One region of the Escherichia fergusonii ATCC 35469 genome, then DNA from elsewhere that is predicted to be linked to it. Evidence: riboswitches for the same ligand, from Rfam matches in the RefSeq annotation. Region 1 holds a riboswitch; each other region holds the start of a gene.
What was found. Region 1 has a riboswitch for thiamine pyrophosphate ahead of thiC (phosphomethylpyrimidine synthase ThiC). Riboswitches for the same ligand answer to the same signal wherever they lie in the genome.
Positions count from the first base shown of each region.

Region 1 (3,277 bases):
ACGGGTCGAGGGCCAGATTAAACTGGTCTTCCCAGCGAAATTCGAAGCGGGCTTTCGACATGGCGTTATCGCGAATTTGCGCGCCCGGATGCCCTTTCGCCAGGTCGGCGGCGTGGGCGGCAATCTTATAGGTGATAAGCCCCTGCTTAACATCTTCTTTATTAGGTAGACCCAGATGCTCTTTTGGCGTTACGTAACAGAGCATCGCGCAGCCAAACCAGCCAATCATCGCCGCGCCAATCCCCGACGTGAAGTGGTCATAACCCGGCGCAATATCAGTAGTTAGCGGCCCGAGGGTATAGAACGGAGCTTCGTGGCAGTGCTCTAACTCCTCGGTCATATTGCGGCGGATCATCTGCATCGGTACATGCCCAGGACCTTCAATCATCACCTGCACGTCATATTCCCAGGCGATTTTGGTCAGTTCGCCCAGCGTATGTAGCTCGGCAAACTGCGCTTCATCGTTGGCGTCCTGAATAGAACCGGGGCGCAGGCCGTCGCCCAGCGACAACGAAACATCATAAGCGGCACAGATTTCACAAATTTCGCGGAAGTGTTGATAGAGGAAATTTTCCTGATGATGGGAGAGGCACCATTTCGCCATAATCGAACCGCCGCGAGAGACGATACCGGTCAGGCGTTTCGCGGTCATCGGCACGTAGCGAAGTAGCACGCCCGCATGGATAGTGAAGTAATCCACACCTTGCTCGGCCTGTTCCAGCAGCGTGTCCCGGAACGCTTCCCAGGTAAGATCTTCAGCGATCCCATTAACCTTCTCCAGCGCCTGGTAGATCGGCACTGTACCAATCGGCACCGGGCTGTTACGCAAAATCCATTCGCGAGTTTCGTGAATATAGCGACCGGTGGAAAGATCCATCACTGTATCCGCCCCCCAGCGCGTAGACCATACCAGCTTTTCCACTTCTTCTTCGATGGAAGAGGTGACTGCCGAGTTGCCGATATTGGCGTTAACCTTCACCAGAAAGTTGCGACCAATAATCATCGGCTCCGATTCCGGATGATTAATGTTGGCCGGGATAATCGCACGTCCGGCAGCAACTTCATCACGGACAAATTCCGCGGTGATATTTTCCGGCAGACGTGCGCCAAAGCTCATTCCCGGATGCTGGTGGCGCAAAACTTCGCTACGTATGCGCTCGCGACCCATATTCTCGCGAATGGCGATGAATTCCATTTCGGGCGTGATGATGCCCCGGCGGGCGTAGTGCAGTTGGGTGACGCGGCGTCCTGCTTTGGCGCGCTTTGGGGTTAATACGCCGCTAAAACGTAGCTCGTCGAGGCCATCATCTGCTAGTCGCGCTTTAGTGTAATCGGAACTGCGCACGGTAAGTTCTTCGGTATCGCCGCGCGCATCGATCCACGGCTGGCGCAGTTTTGCCAGTCCTTGCTGCACGTTAATGGCGATCTGTGGATCGCCATACGGACCGGAGGTGTCGTAGACCGGAATCGCTTCGTTTTCTTCGTACTGCGGCTGTTCTTTGCTGCCGCCAATTAGCGTCGGGCTAAGCTGGATCTCACGCATCGGCACGCGCACGCCGGGGTGTGTGCCAGTGATGTAAATACGTTTTGAGTTGGGAAAGGCGGTGCCTTCCAGGGTGTCGATAAAATGTTGGGCCTGGGCGCGTTGTTCGCGGCGGGTCAGTTTTGTTGCAGACATAGCTCATTCCAAAAAGTTAAGGACGTGGCTTGTCAGACGACGGATGAAGCAAGAGACGATCGCCGCAAAGGCGATGCGATAGCAGATTAACTCTTGTTCCCTTCGCAGGTATTAGCCTGATCAGGTTCCGCGGATCCCGAATAAACGGTCTCAGCCAGTTAAGGCACTCCGACAAGAAATTAGCCCCGCAAACGGGGCGTTGAATGTAAATTACGCGTTAACAGCGCAGAACTCAAGCAGGATATTTGACGCGGGCGGCGTCAAGCACCAGCAGAATCAGCTTATCTTCCAGCACAAAGCGCGCTTCCAGGGCCTCGCCGATGTCAGATAAAACCTGTTGAAACTCAAGGTAATTATCATGATCGATAGCGGTTTCCAGGCTGGAATCGTAGTAATCCATAATCTGTTGGGTATTGGCTTCGAGTTGTGGCCAAATCTTCGCGGCGCGTGCGAGTTGCCCATTGCCTTCCAGTTTATGAAGAATGCGCTCATAAATACTGAAATGTCCGGCAGACAAGTAATCGACCAGGCTCTGACAAAAATCATCAAGGGCTTTTTCGTTTAGCCTCATGTACGATTCTTTGCCAGGCTTAATGCCAACCAGATTGTAGTAAGCCACGAGCAGATGCTTACGTACATGTAGCCAGCGATCAACCAGTTTGTTACTTCCTCTGACGCGCTCCGTCAGGTTATCGAGCTGGTTAAGCATGATTGACTCCGCAAGTTTGTATTCAAAAACTGCTCAGTGAGAAATGTAAAAACCATGTTAAACATGCCAGTGATGCAAAGGTAGTGCAAGAGCTATGGATCGTATAATTGAAAAATTAGATCACGGCTGGTGGGTCGTCAGCCATGAACAAAAATTATGGTTGCCGAAGGGAGAATTGCCATATGGCGAAGCGGCAAATTTCGATCTTGTGGGTCAGCGCGCACTACAAATCGGCGAATGGCAGGGGGAACCTGTTTGGTTAGTACAACAGCAGCGGCGTCACGATATGGGGTCGGTACGTCAGGTCATTGATCTCGATGTTAGGCTGTTTCAACTGGCCGGACGTGGCGTGCAACTGGCGGAGTTTTACCGATCGCATAAATACTGTGGTTACTGCGGGCATGAAATGTATCCGAGCAAAACCGAATGGGCGATGCTGTGCAGCCATTGTCGTGAGCGTTACTACCCGCAAATCGCACCCTGCATTATTGTTGCCATCCGTCGCGATGATTCGATCCTCCTCGCCCAGCATACCCGCCATCGTAACGGTGTCCATACGGTGCTTGCCGGATTCGTCGAAGTGGGCGAAACCCTCGAGCAGGCGGTCGCGCGGGAAGTGATGGAAGAGAGCGGAATTAAAGTTAAAAACTTGCGGTACGTGACTTCCCAGCCGTGGCCGTTTCCCCAGTCGCTGATGACCGCATTTATGGCGGAATATGATAGCGGCGACATCGTGATTGATCCGAAAGAGCTGCTCGAGGCGAACTGGTATCGCTACGATGATTTACCGTTACTTCCGCCGCCCGGCACCGTGGCGCGCCGTCTGATAGAAGATACGGTGGCGATGTGTCGGGCAGAGTATGAGTGATGATACACTGACCGCCTGACGC
Region 1 is NC_011740.1:3,851,498-3,854,774, reverse strand. It holds gene thiC (phosphomethylpyrimidine synthase ThiC) at 1-1,678, opposite strand, end outside; TPP riboswitch at 1,759-1,859, opposite strand; gene rsd (sigma D regulator) at 1,911-2,387, opposite strand; gene nudC (NAD(+) diphosphatase) at 2,482-3,255, shown strand.

Region 2 (3,277 bases), 1.6 Mb from region 1:
ATTTTGACGACTGTGACGCCAGTTACGCGAAAAATATGGGTCTACCAGACTCTCGCCTTCCGTGGCCTTGATAAAAGCAAACTGTAAGCGGATACCGTTGTCGCGCATTTTTGCCACCCGCTGCCAGTCGATCCGCTCCTGCCAGCGCGAAACATCTATTCCGTGAATGGTGTAACTGGCAGGAATACGAATAGAAAAAGATTTGACCGGGCGGTAACCATAAAAGTGAATATAGTCTTTGATCTGAATTGCTGTGGAATAGAAAAAATTAACCGTCTGGCTGGGATAAATCGCCACGATGGAAATTAGCCCAAGGGCACAAAGTAAGGCGGTAAATCTTTTACGACTGGCAATCCATAGCTGCATTGGCTTCATCCCTGCATTTTCAGCACAAGCAGGCTGAAAAAAATCCAAAGCAGCTATATTACGGTGTTTACCACCAGGCGTGGAAGTGGTGAACCGGACCAATTCCGTGCCCCACTTCCAGCGTGTCGGCCTGCGCTAACGCGGCAGAAAGCCAACTTTTTGCCTCCTGTACGGTGTCAGCCCAGTTTGTATGGCGCGGGCGTAGTGCAGCCAACGCCGCAGAGAGCGTACAACCAGTGCCGTGAGTGTTTTTGGTCATAATGCGCGGTGCAGTAAACCGTTGTTCCCCCTCTCGGGTAAACAGCCAGTCCGGGCTTTGCTCATCATCCAGATGACCGCCTTTCATCAGCACTGCGCCACAGCCCATCGCTAACAGCGCTCGTCCTTGTTCCAGCATTTCCTGTTCGTTGCGCGCGTGTGGCGCGTCAAGCAATGCGGCTGCTTCGGGCAAGTTTGGCGTTATTAATGAAACCTGTGGCAATAATCGACTGCGCAGCGTGGCAACCGCCGAAGGTGAAAGCAGAGGGTCGCCGCTTTTTGCCAGCATAACGGTGTCGAGTACCACGTTTTGGATCTGATAACGTTGCAACCGTTCTGCCACCGCTTCAACAATATCGGTTTCCGCCAACATACCGATTTTAGTGGTGTCGATTCGCACATCAGTGAACACCGAATCCAACTGCGCGGCGACAAAATCAGGATCTATGCGACACACCGATTGCACGCCCCGGGTGTTTTGCGCTACCAGGGCGGTTATTACCGAACAACCATAAGCACCAAGTGCAGAGAACGTTTTGAGATCTGCCTGAATTCCTGCACCACCACTGGGATCAGTGCCTGCAATTGTCAGAGCGTTAATCCGTTTCATGCCTCTACCTCCTGAGTCATCTGCCAGAGTGCGTCGAGAAAATACGGCACAAATGTGCCCGGCCCCTGGCTTCTGACAATGGCTCGTTCTCCTGCTTGCTTCATCCAACTGCATGCAGAAGCAACATTTAGCAGTCTGTCGCCCGGTAATGCGCAACAGGCAGCAACCACTGCCGATAATGCACAGCCAGTTCCCACAACCTTGGTCATTAAAGGATCACCGCCGCCAACGCCGACAGTTCGTCGTCCATCGGTAACATAATCAACCTCGCCAGTAACCACTACCACTGCACCAGTTTCCTGAGCCAGCATAACTGCAGCGGGTAACGCGTTCGCTACCACATCCGTGCTATCAACACCGCGCCCACTATTGCTGACACCTGCTAATGCCATGATTTCGGAGGCATTCCCCCGAATAGCATCAGGATTAAGTGATAAAAGCTCTGTACAAAAATGGCGTCGATAATCAAGCGAACCAACAGCTACCGGGTCCAGCGTCCAGGGGGTTTTTACCCGTTTTGCATGGACTACAGCTGCACGCATTGCGTGCGCACGCGCTTGGGTGAGAGTGCCAACATTTATTAACAATGCACTGGCAACAGCAGCAAACTGGCTGGCTTCTTCTGTTTCAATCACCATTGCGGGGGAAGCACCTAGCGCCAGCAAAGTGTTGGCAGTAAAAGTTTGCACTACATCATTGGTCATGCAGTGTGTAAGTGGCGATAGCGTGTGAAATTTTTGTAATGTTAACGCCGCAGTTTTGCGGCTTAGCAGGTCAGGCTGCATATTTTAGCTCCTGCCCGCGTGAAAGAAGGGACACGAGCAGTGTCTGACTTCCCTACGCTGGCATTATCCAGATCAGGTGATACGGGTATTTCTCAGCCTTCACGTAGAAGGGCACCCCGAGTCGTTGAAGCTATACTCGTCATACTTCAAGTTGCATGTGCTGCGACTGAAATTATTTAGCGTATAATTTTGGCTTCGATAACAAGGATACTGCCTTGATAATCCAATGTAAATCGGCCTGGATGATTCCTAAACTGTTAGCCTTGCAGGGAAAATAAAAATAATTTATGCCGCCTGTGGGTGCTATCGTTTACACTTTTTACGCAATCAGTAGAATCCTAACAAAATATTTCTTGTCAGGATCATGCATGACAGAAATGATACCCGACTGATTTGAAGACCCGGAAAGTGGAGTGAATATGGGTGTGAAAACTAACATGTTGCTGGGTGCAGTACTGCTGGCAACAAGTGCTGCATGGGCCGCACCGACGACAACAGGTTCAGGCAATACTTCAGGTATTGCAAAATACGAATTAAGCAGCTTCATTGCTGATTTCAAGCATTTTAAGCCTGGCGATACCGTACCGGCGTTATACCGTACTAATGAATACAACATAAAGCAGTGGCAGTTGCGTAACTTACCAGCACCCGCCGCTGGCACACACTGGACTTATATGGGCGGTGCTTACGTGTTGATTAACGACACTGATGGCAAAATTATTAAAGCCTACGATGGCGAAATTTTTTACCATCGATAAAAAAATCCCCCTCATCCAGAGGGGGAATAAAATATTACTACTCCTGATATTTTAATCATATTTCATTGCGATAATAACGGTTGCTTTAAGGTCGCCTGGTTTGGCTTTACTTTTATCAAGAACATAATACCTGGCTGTAATAGGTATCTGCACTTCATTGCTGCCCACATATCCAGCTTTAGCAACTTCCCATAAACTACTAATGCCACTAACATTACCTGCATTAACACCAATCGTTAACTGTTTTGTTCCTGACTCCAGCACAAATCCAACAGCGTTATTTTCATCACCTTTCAGAACATCATTCCTGTTGGTTATTAAATCACTACTATAAAGATAAACCGTCATTTTACGCGTGGATTGTTTTCGCTCACCAAACAAGTTATCGCACTGCAGTTTGATATTTTCAGTGGCACTGGTTGTACTTTTTCCTGACTGAGGCAACTCAGAAAGTGTGGTATTTGGCAAAGTTATGCTCAGGTCTTGCGGTTTACAGGTAG
Region 2 is NC_011740.1:2,234,389-2,237,665, forward strand. It holds gene EFER_RS10990 (glycoside hydrolase family 25 protein) at 1-366, opposite strand, end outside; gene thiD (bifunctional hydroxymethylpyrimidine kinase/phosphomethylpyrimidine kinase) at 434-1,234, opposite strand; gene thiM (hydroxyethylthiazole kinase) at 1,231-2,019, opposite strand; TPP riboswitch at 2,052-2,148, opposite strand; gene rcnB (Ni(II)/Co(II) efflux transporter accessory subunit RcnB) at 2,439-2,777, shown strand; gene EFER_RS11010 (putative fimbrial-like adhesin protein) at 2,829-3,277, opposite strand, start outside.
Region 2: it holds a riboswitch for thiamine pyrophosphate, as region 1 does, so the genes downstream of both, thiM (hydroxyethylthiazole kinase) here and thiC (phosphomethylpyrimidine synthase ThiC) in region 1, are expected to answer to the same signal.

Region 3 (3,277 bases), 820 kb from region 1:
CTCTATTCGCATATTGCTGAAATTGTGTCGCCGACGCCCTGGACGCTGGACATCCATCTCACGCAGCCAGACCGCTGGTTGCCGTTACTGCTGGGGCAAGTTCCGGCGATGATCCTGCCGCGCGAATGGGAAACCCTCAGTAACTTTGCCAGCCATCCCATCGGCACCGGTCCGTATGCGGTGCTCCGCAACAGCAGCAATCAACTGAAAATTCAGGCATTCGATGACTTCTTCGGTTATCGCGCATTAATCGACGAAGTAAACGTCTGGGTTCTGCCGGAAAGTGCCGACGAGCCAGCCTGTGGACTGATGCTTGAAGGGCCTCAGGGCGAGGAAAAAGAGATTGAAAGCCGCCTGGAGGAAGGTTGCTATTATTTACTGTTCGACAGCCGCACCCATCGTGGGGCGAATCAGGCGGTAAGAGACTGGGTAAGCTATGTTCTCTCCCCCACCAACCTGGTCTATTTTGCCGAAGAGCAGTACCAGCAACTGTGGTTTCCGGCCTACGGTCTGCTGCCGCGCTGGCACCATGCCCATATCCTACAGAGCGAAAAACCTGCCGGACTGGAAAGCCTCACCCTGACCTTTTATCAGGATCATAGTGAGCATCGGGTGATTGCCAGGATCATGCAGCAGATTCTGGCAAGTCACCAGGTCACGCTGGAAATCAAAGAGATCAGCTACGATCAGTGGCACGAAGGAGAGATCGAAAGCGACATCTGGCTTAACAGCGCCAACTTTACGCTGCCGCTGGATTTTTCGCTGTTCGCGCATTTGTGCGAAGTGCCGCTGCTACAACACTGTATTCCGATCGACTGGCAAGCCGACGCCGCCCGCTGGCGCAATGGCGAAATGAACCTGGCGAACTGGTGCCAGCAACTGGTCGCCAGCAAAGCAATGGTGCCGCTCATCCACCACTGGCTGATCATTCAGGGGCAACGCAGTATGCGCGGCCTGCGCATGAACACTCTCGGCTGGTTCGATTTTAAATCCGCGTGGTTTGCACCACCGGATCCATGATTGCTGGTTGATAACAAAATCACTACACTAACGCCGTTCTCAACGGGGTGCCACGCAGACGCGTGCGCTGAGAAAATACCCGTCGAACCTGATCCGGATAACGCCGGCGAAGGGATTTGAGGCTCCTTCTCAAGTCCTTTGCCACTCTTCTTTGAGGTGCAAAGTGTTAAAAAAATATCTTCCCCTGCTGTTGCTCTGTACAGCACCTGTTTTCGCTAAACCCGTTCTGACTGTTTATACCTACGATTCCTTCGCCGCCGACTGGGGGCCTGGTCCGGTGGTGAAAAAAGCCTTTGAAGCCGACTGTAATTGCGAACTCAAACTGGTGGCGCTGGAAGATGGCGTTTCGCTTCTCAACCGTCTGCGGATGGAAGGCAAAAACAGTAAAGCCGATGTGGTGCTGGGGCTGGATAACAATCTGTTAGACGCCGCCAGCAAAACCGGGCTTTTTGCTAAAAGCGGTGTGGCAGCGGATGCCTTTAATGTTCCCGGTGGCTGGAATAATGACACTTTTGTCCCGTTTGATTACGGCTATTTCGCCTTCGTCTATGACAAGAACAAACTGAAAAATCCGCCGCAAAGCCTGAAAGAATTGGTTGAAAGCGATCAAAACTGGCGGGTGATTTATCAGGATCCGCGTACCAGTACGCCGGGCCTGGGTCTGCTGTTGTGGATGCAAAAAGTCTATGGCGATGACGCCCCGCAGGCCTGGCAGAAGCTGGCGAAGAAAACGGTCACGGTCACCAAAGGCTGGAGCGAAGCCTACGGCCTGTTTTTAAAAGGCGAAAGCGATCTGGTACTAAGTTACACCACCTCTCCGGCTTATCACATTCTCGAAGAGAAGAAAGATAACTACGCCGCCGCGAATTTCAGCGAAGGTCACTATCTGCAAGTGGAAGTTGCCGCCCGCACCGCTGCCAGCAAGCAGCCGGAGCTGGCGCAGAAATTCCTCCAGTTTATGGTTTCTCCGGCTTTTCAGAATGCGATCCCAACCGGCAACTGGATGTATCCGGTGGCAAACGTCACGCTGCCTGCCGGGTTTGAACAACTGACCAAACCAGCAACCACGCTAGAGTTCACGCCAGCCGAAGTGGCGGCACAACGTCAGGCATGGATTAGCGAATGGCAACGCGCCGTCAGCCGTTAATTCCCGGCTGGTTAATTCCAGGTGTAAGCGCCGCTACGCTTGTGGTGGCGGTCGCACTGGCGGCGTTTCTCGCCCTGTGGTGGAACGCGCCGCAGGGTGACTGGATGGCAATCTGGCAGGACAGCTACCTGTGGCATGTGGTGCGCTTTTCCTTCTGGCAGGCGTTTCTCTCGGCGCTGATCTCTGTCGTACCGGCAATATTCCTCGCCCGCGCCCTCTACCGCAGGCGCTTTCCGGGACGGCTGGCGCTGTTGCGTCTGTGCGCAATGACCCTGATCCTCCCGGTGCTGGTTGCTGTTTTCGGCATTCTTAGCGTCTATGGTCGCCAGGGTTGGCTGGCATCACTCTGCCAATCGCTCGGTCTGGAGTGGACCTTTTCGCCCTACGGCCTGCAAGGCATTTTGCTGGCGCACGTATTTTTTAATCTGCCGATGGCGAGCCGCTTATTGCTCCAGGCACTGGAAAACATTCCCGGCGAACAGCGTCAGCTTGCTGCCCAGCTTGGCATGCGCGGCTGGCATTTTTTCCGCTTCGTTGAATGGCCGTGGTTACGGCGCCAAATCCCGCCGGTTGCTGCGCTGATCTTTATGCTCTGTTTCGCCAGCTTCGCCACCGTGCTGTCGCTGGGCGGTGGTCCGCAGGCGACCACTATCGAGCTGGCTATTTATCAGGCGCTGAGTTACGACTACGATCCTGCCCGCGCGGCGATGCTGGCGCTGATCCAGATGATATGTTGCCTTGGGCTGGTGCTGTTGAGTCAGCGACTAAGTAAAGCCATTGCGCCCGGCACCACGCTGCTGCAAGGCTGGCGCGACCCGGACGACCGTCTGCATAGCCGCATTTGCGACACGGTGTTAATTGTGCTGGCGCTGCTGCTGTTGCTGCCACCGTTACTGGCGGTGATTGTCGATGGGGTAAATCGCCAGTTGCCAGAGGTGCTGGCACAACCGGTGCTGTGGCAGGCGCTGTGGACCTCGTTGCGTATTGCGCTGGCGGCAGGCGTATTGTGCGTGGTGCTGACCATGATGCTGCTATGGAGCAGTCGCGAATTGCGGGCACGGCAAAAAATGCTGGCGGGCCAGGCGCTGGAGATGAGCGGCATGTTGATCC
Region 3 is NC_011740.1:87,717-90,993, reverse strand. It holds gene sgrR (DNA-binding transcriptional regulator SgrR) at 1-1,020, shown strand, start outside; TPP riboswitch at 1,054-1,153, shown strand; gene thiB (thiamine ABC transporter substrate binding subunit) at 1,184-2,167, shown strand; gene thiP (thiamine/thiamine pyrophosphate ABC transporter permease ThiP) at 2,143-3,277, shown strand, end outside.
Region 3: it holds a riboswitch for thiamine pyrophosphate, as region 1 does, so the genes downstream of both, thiB (thiamine ABC transporter substrate binding subunit) here and thiC (phosphomethylpyrimidine synthase ThiC) in region 1, are expected to answer to the same signal.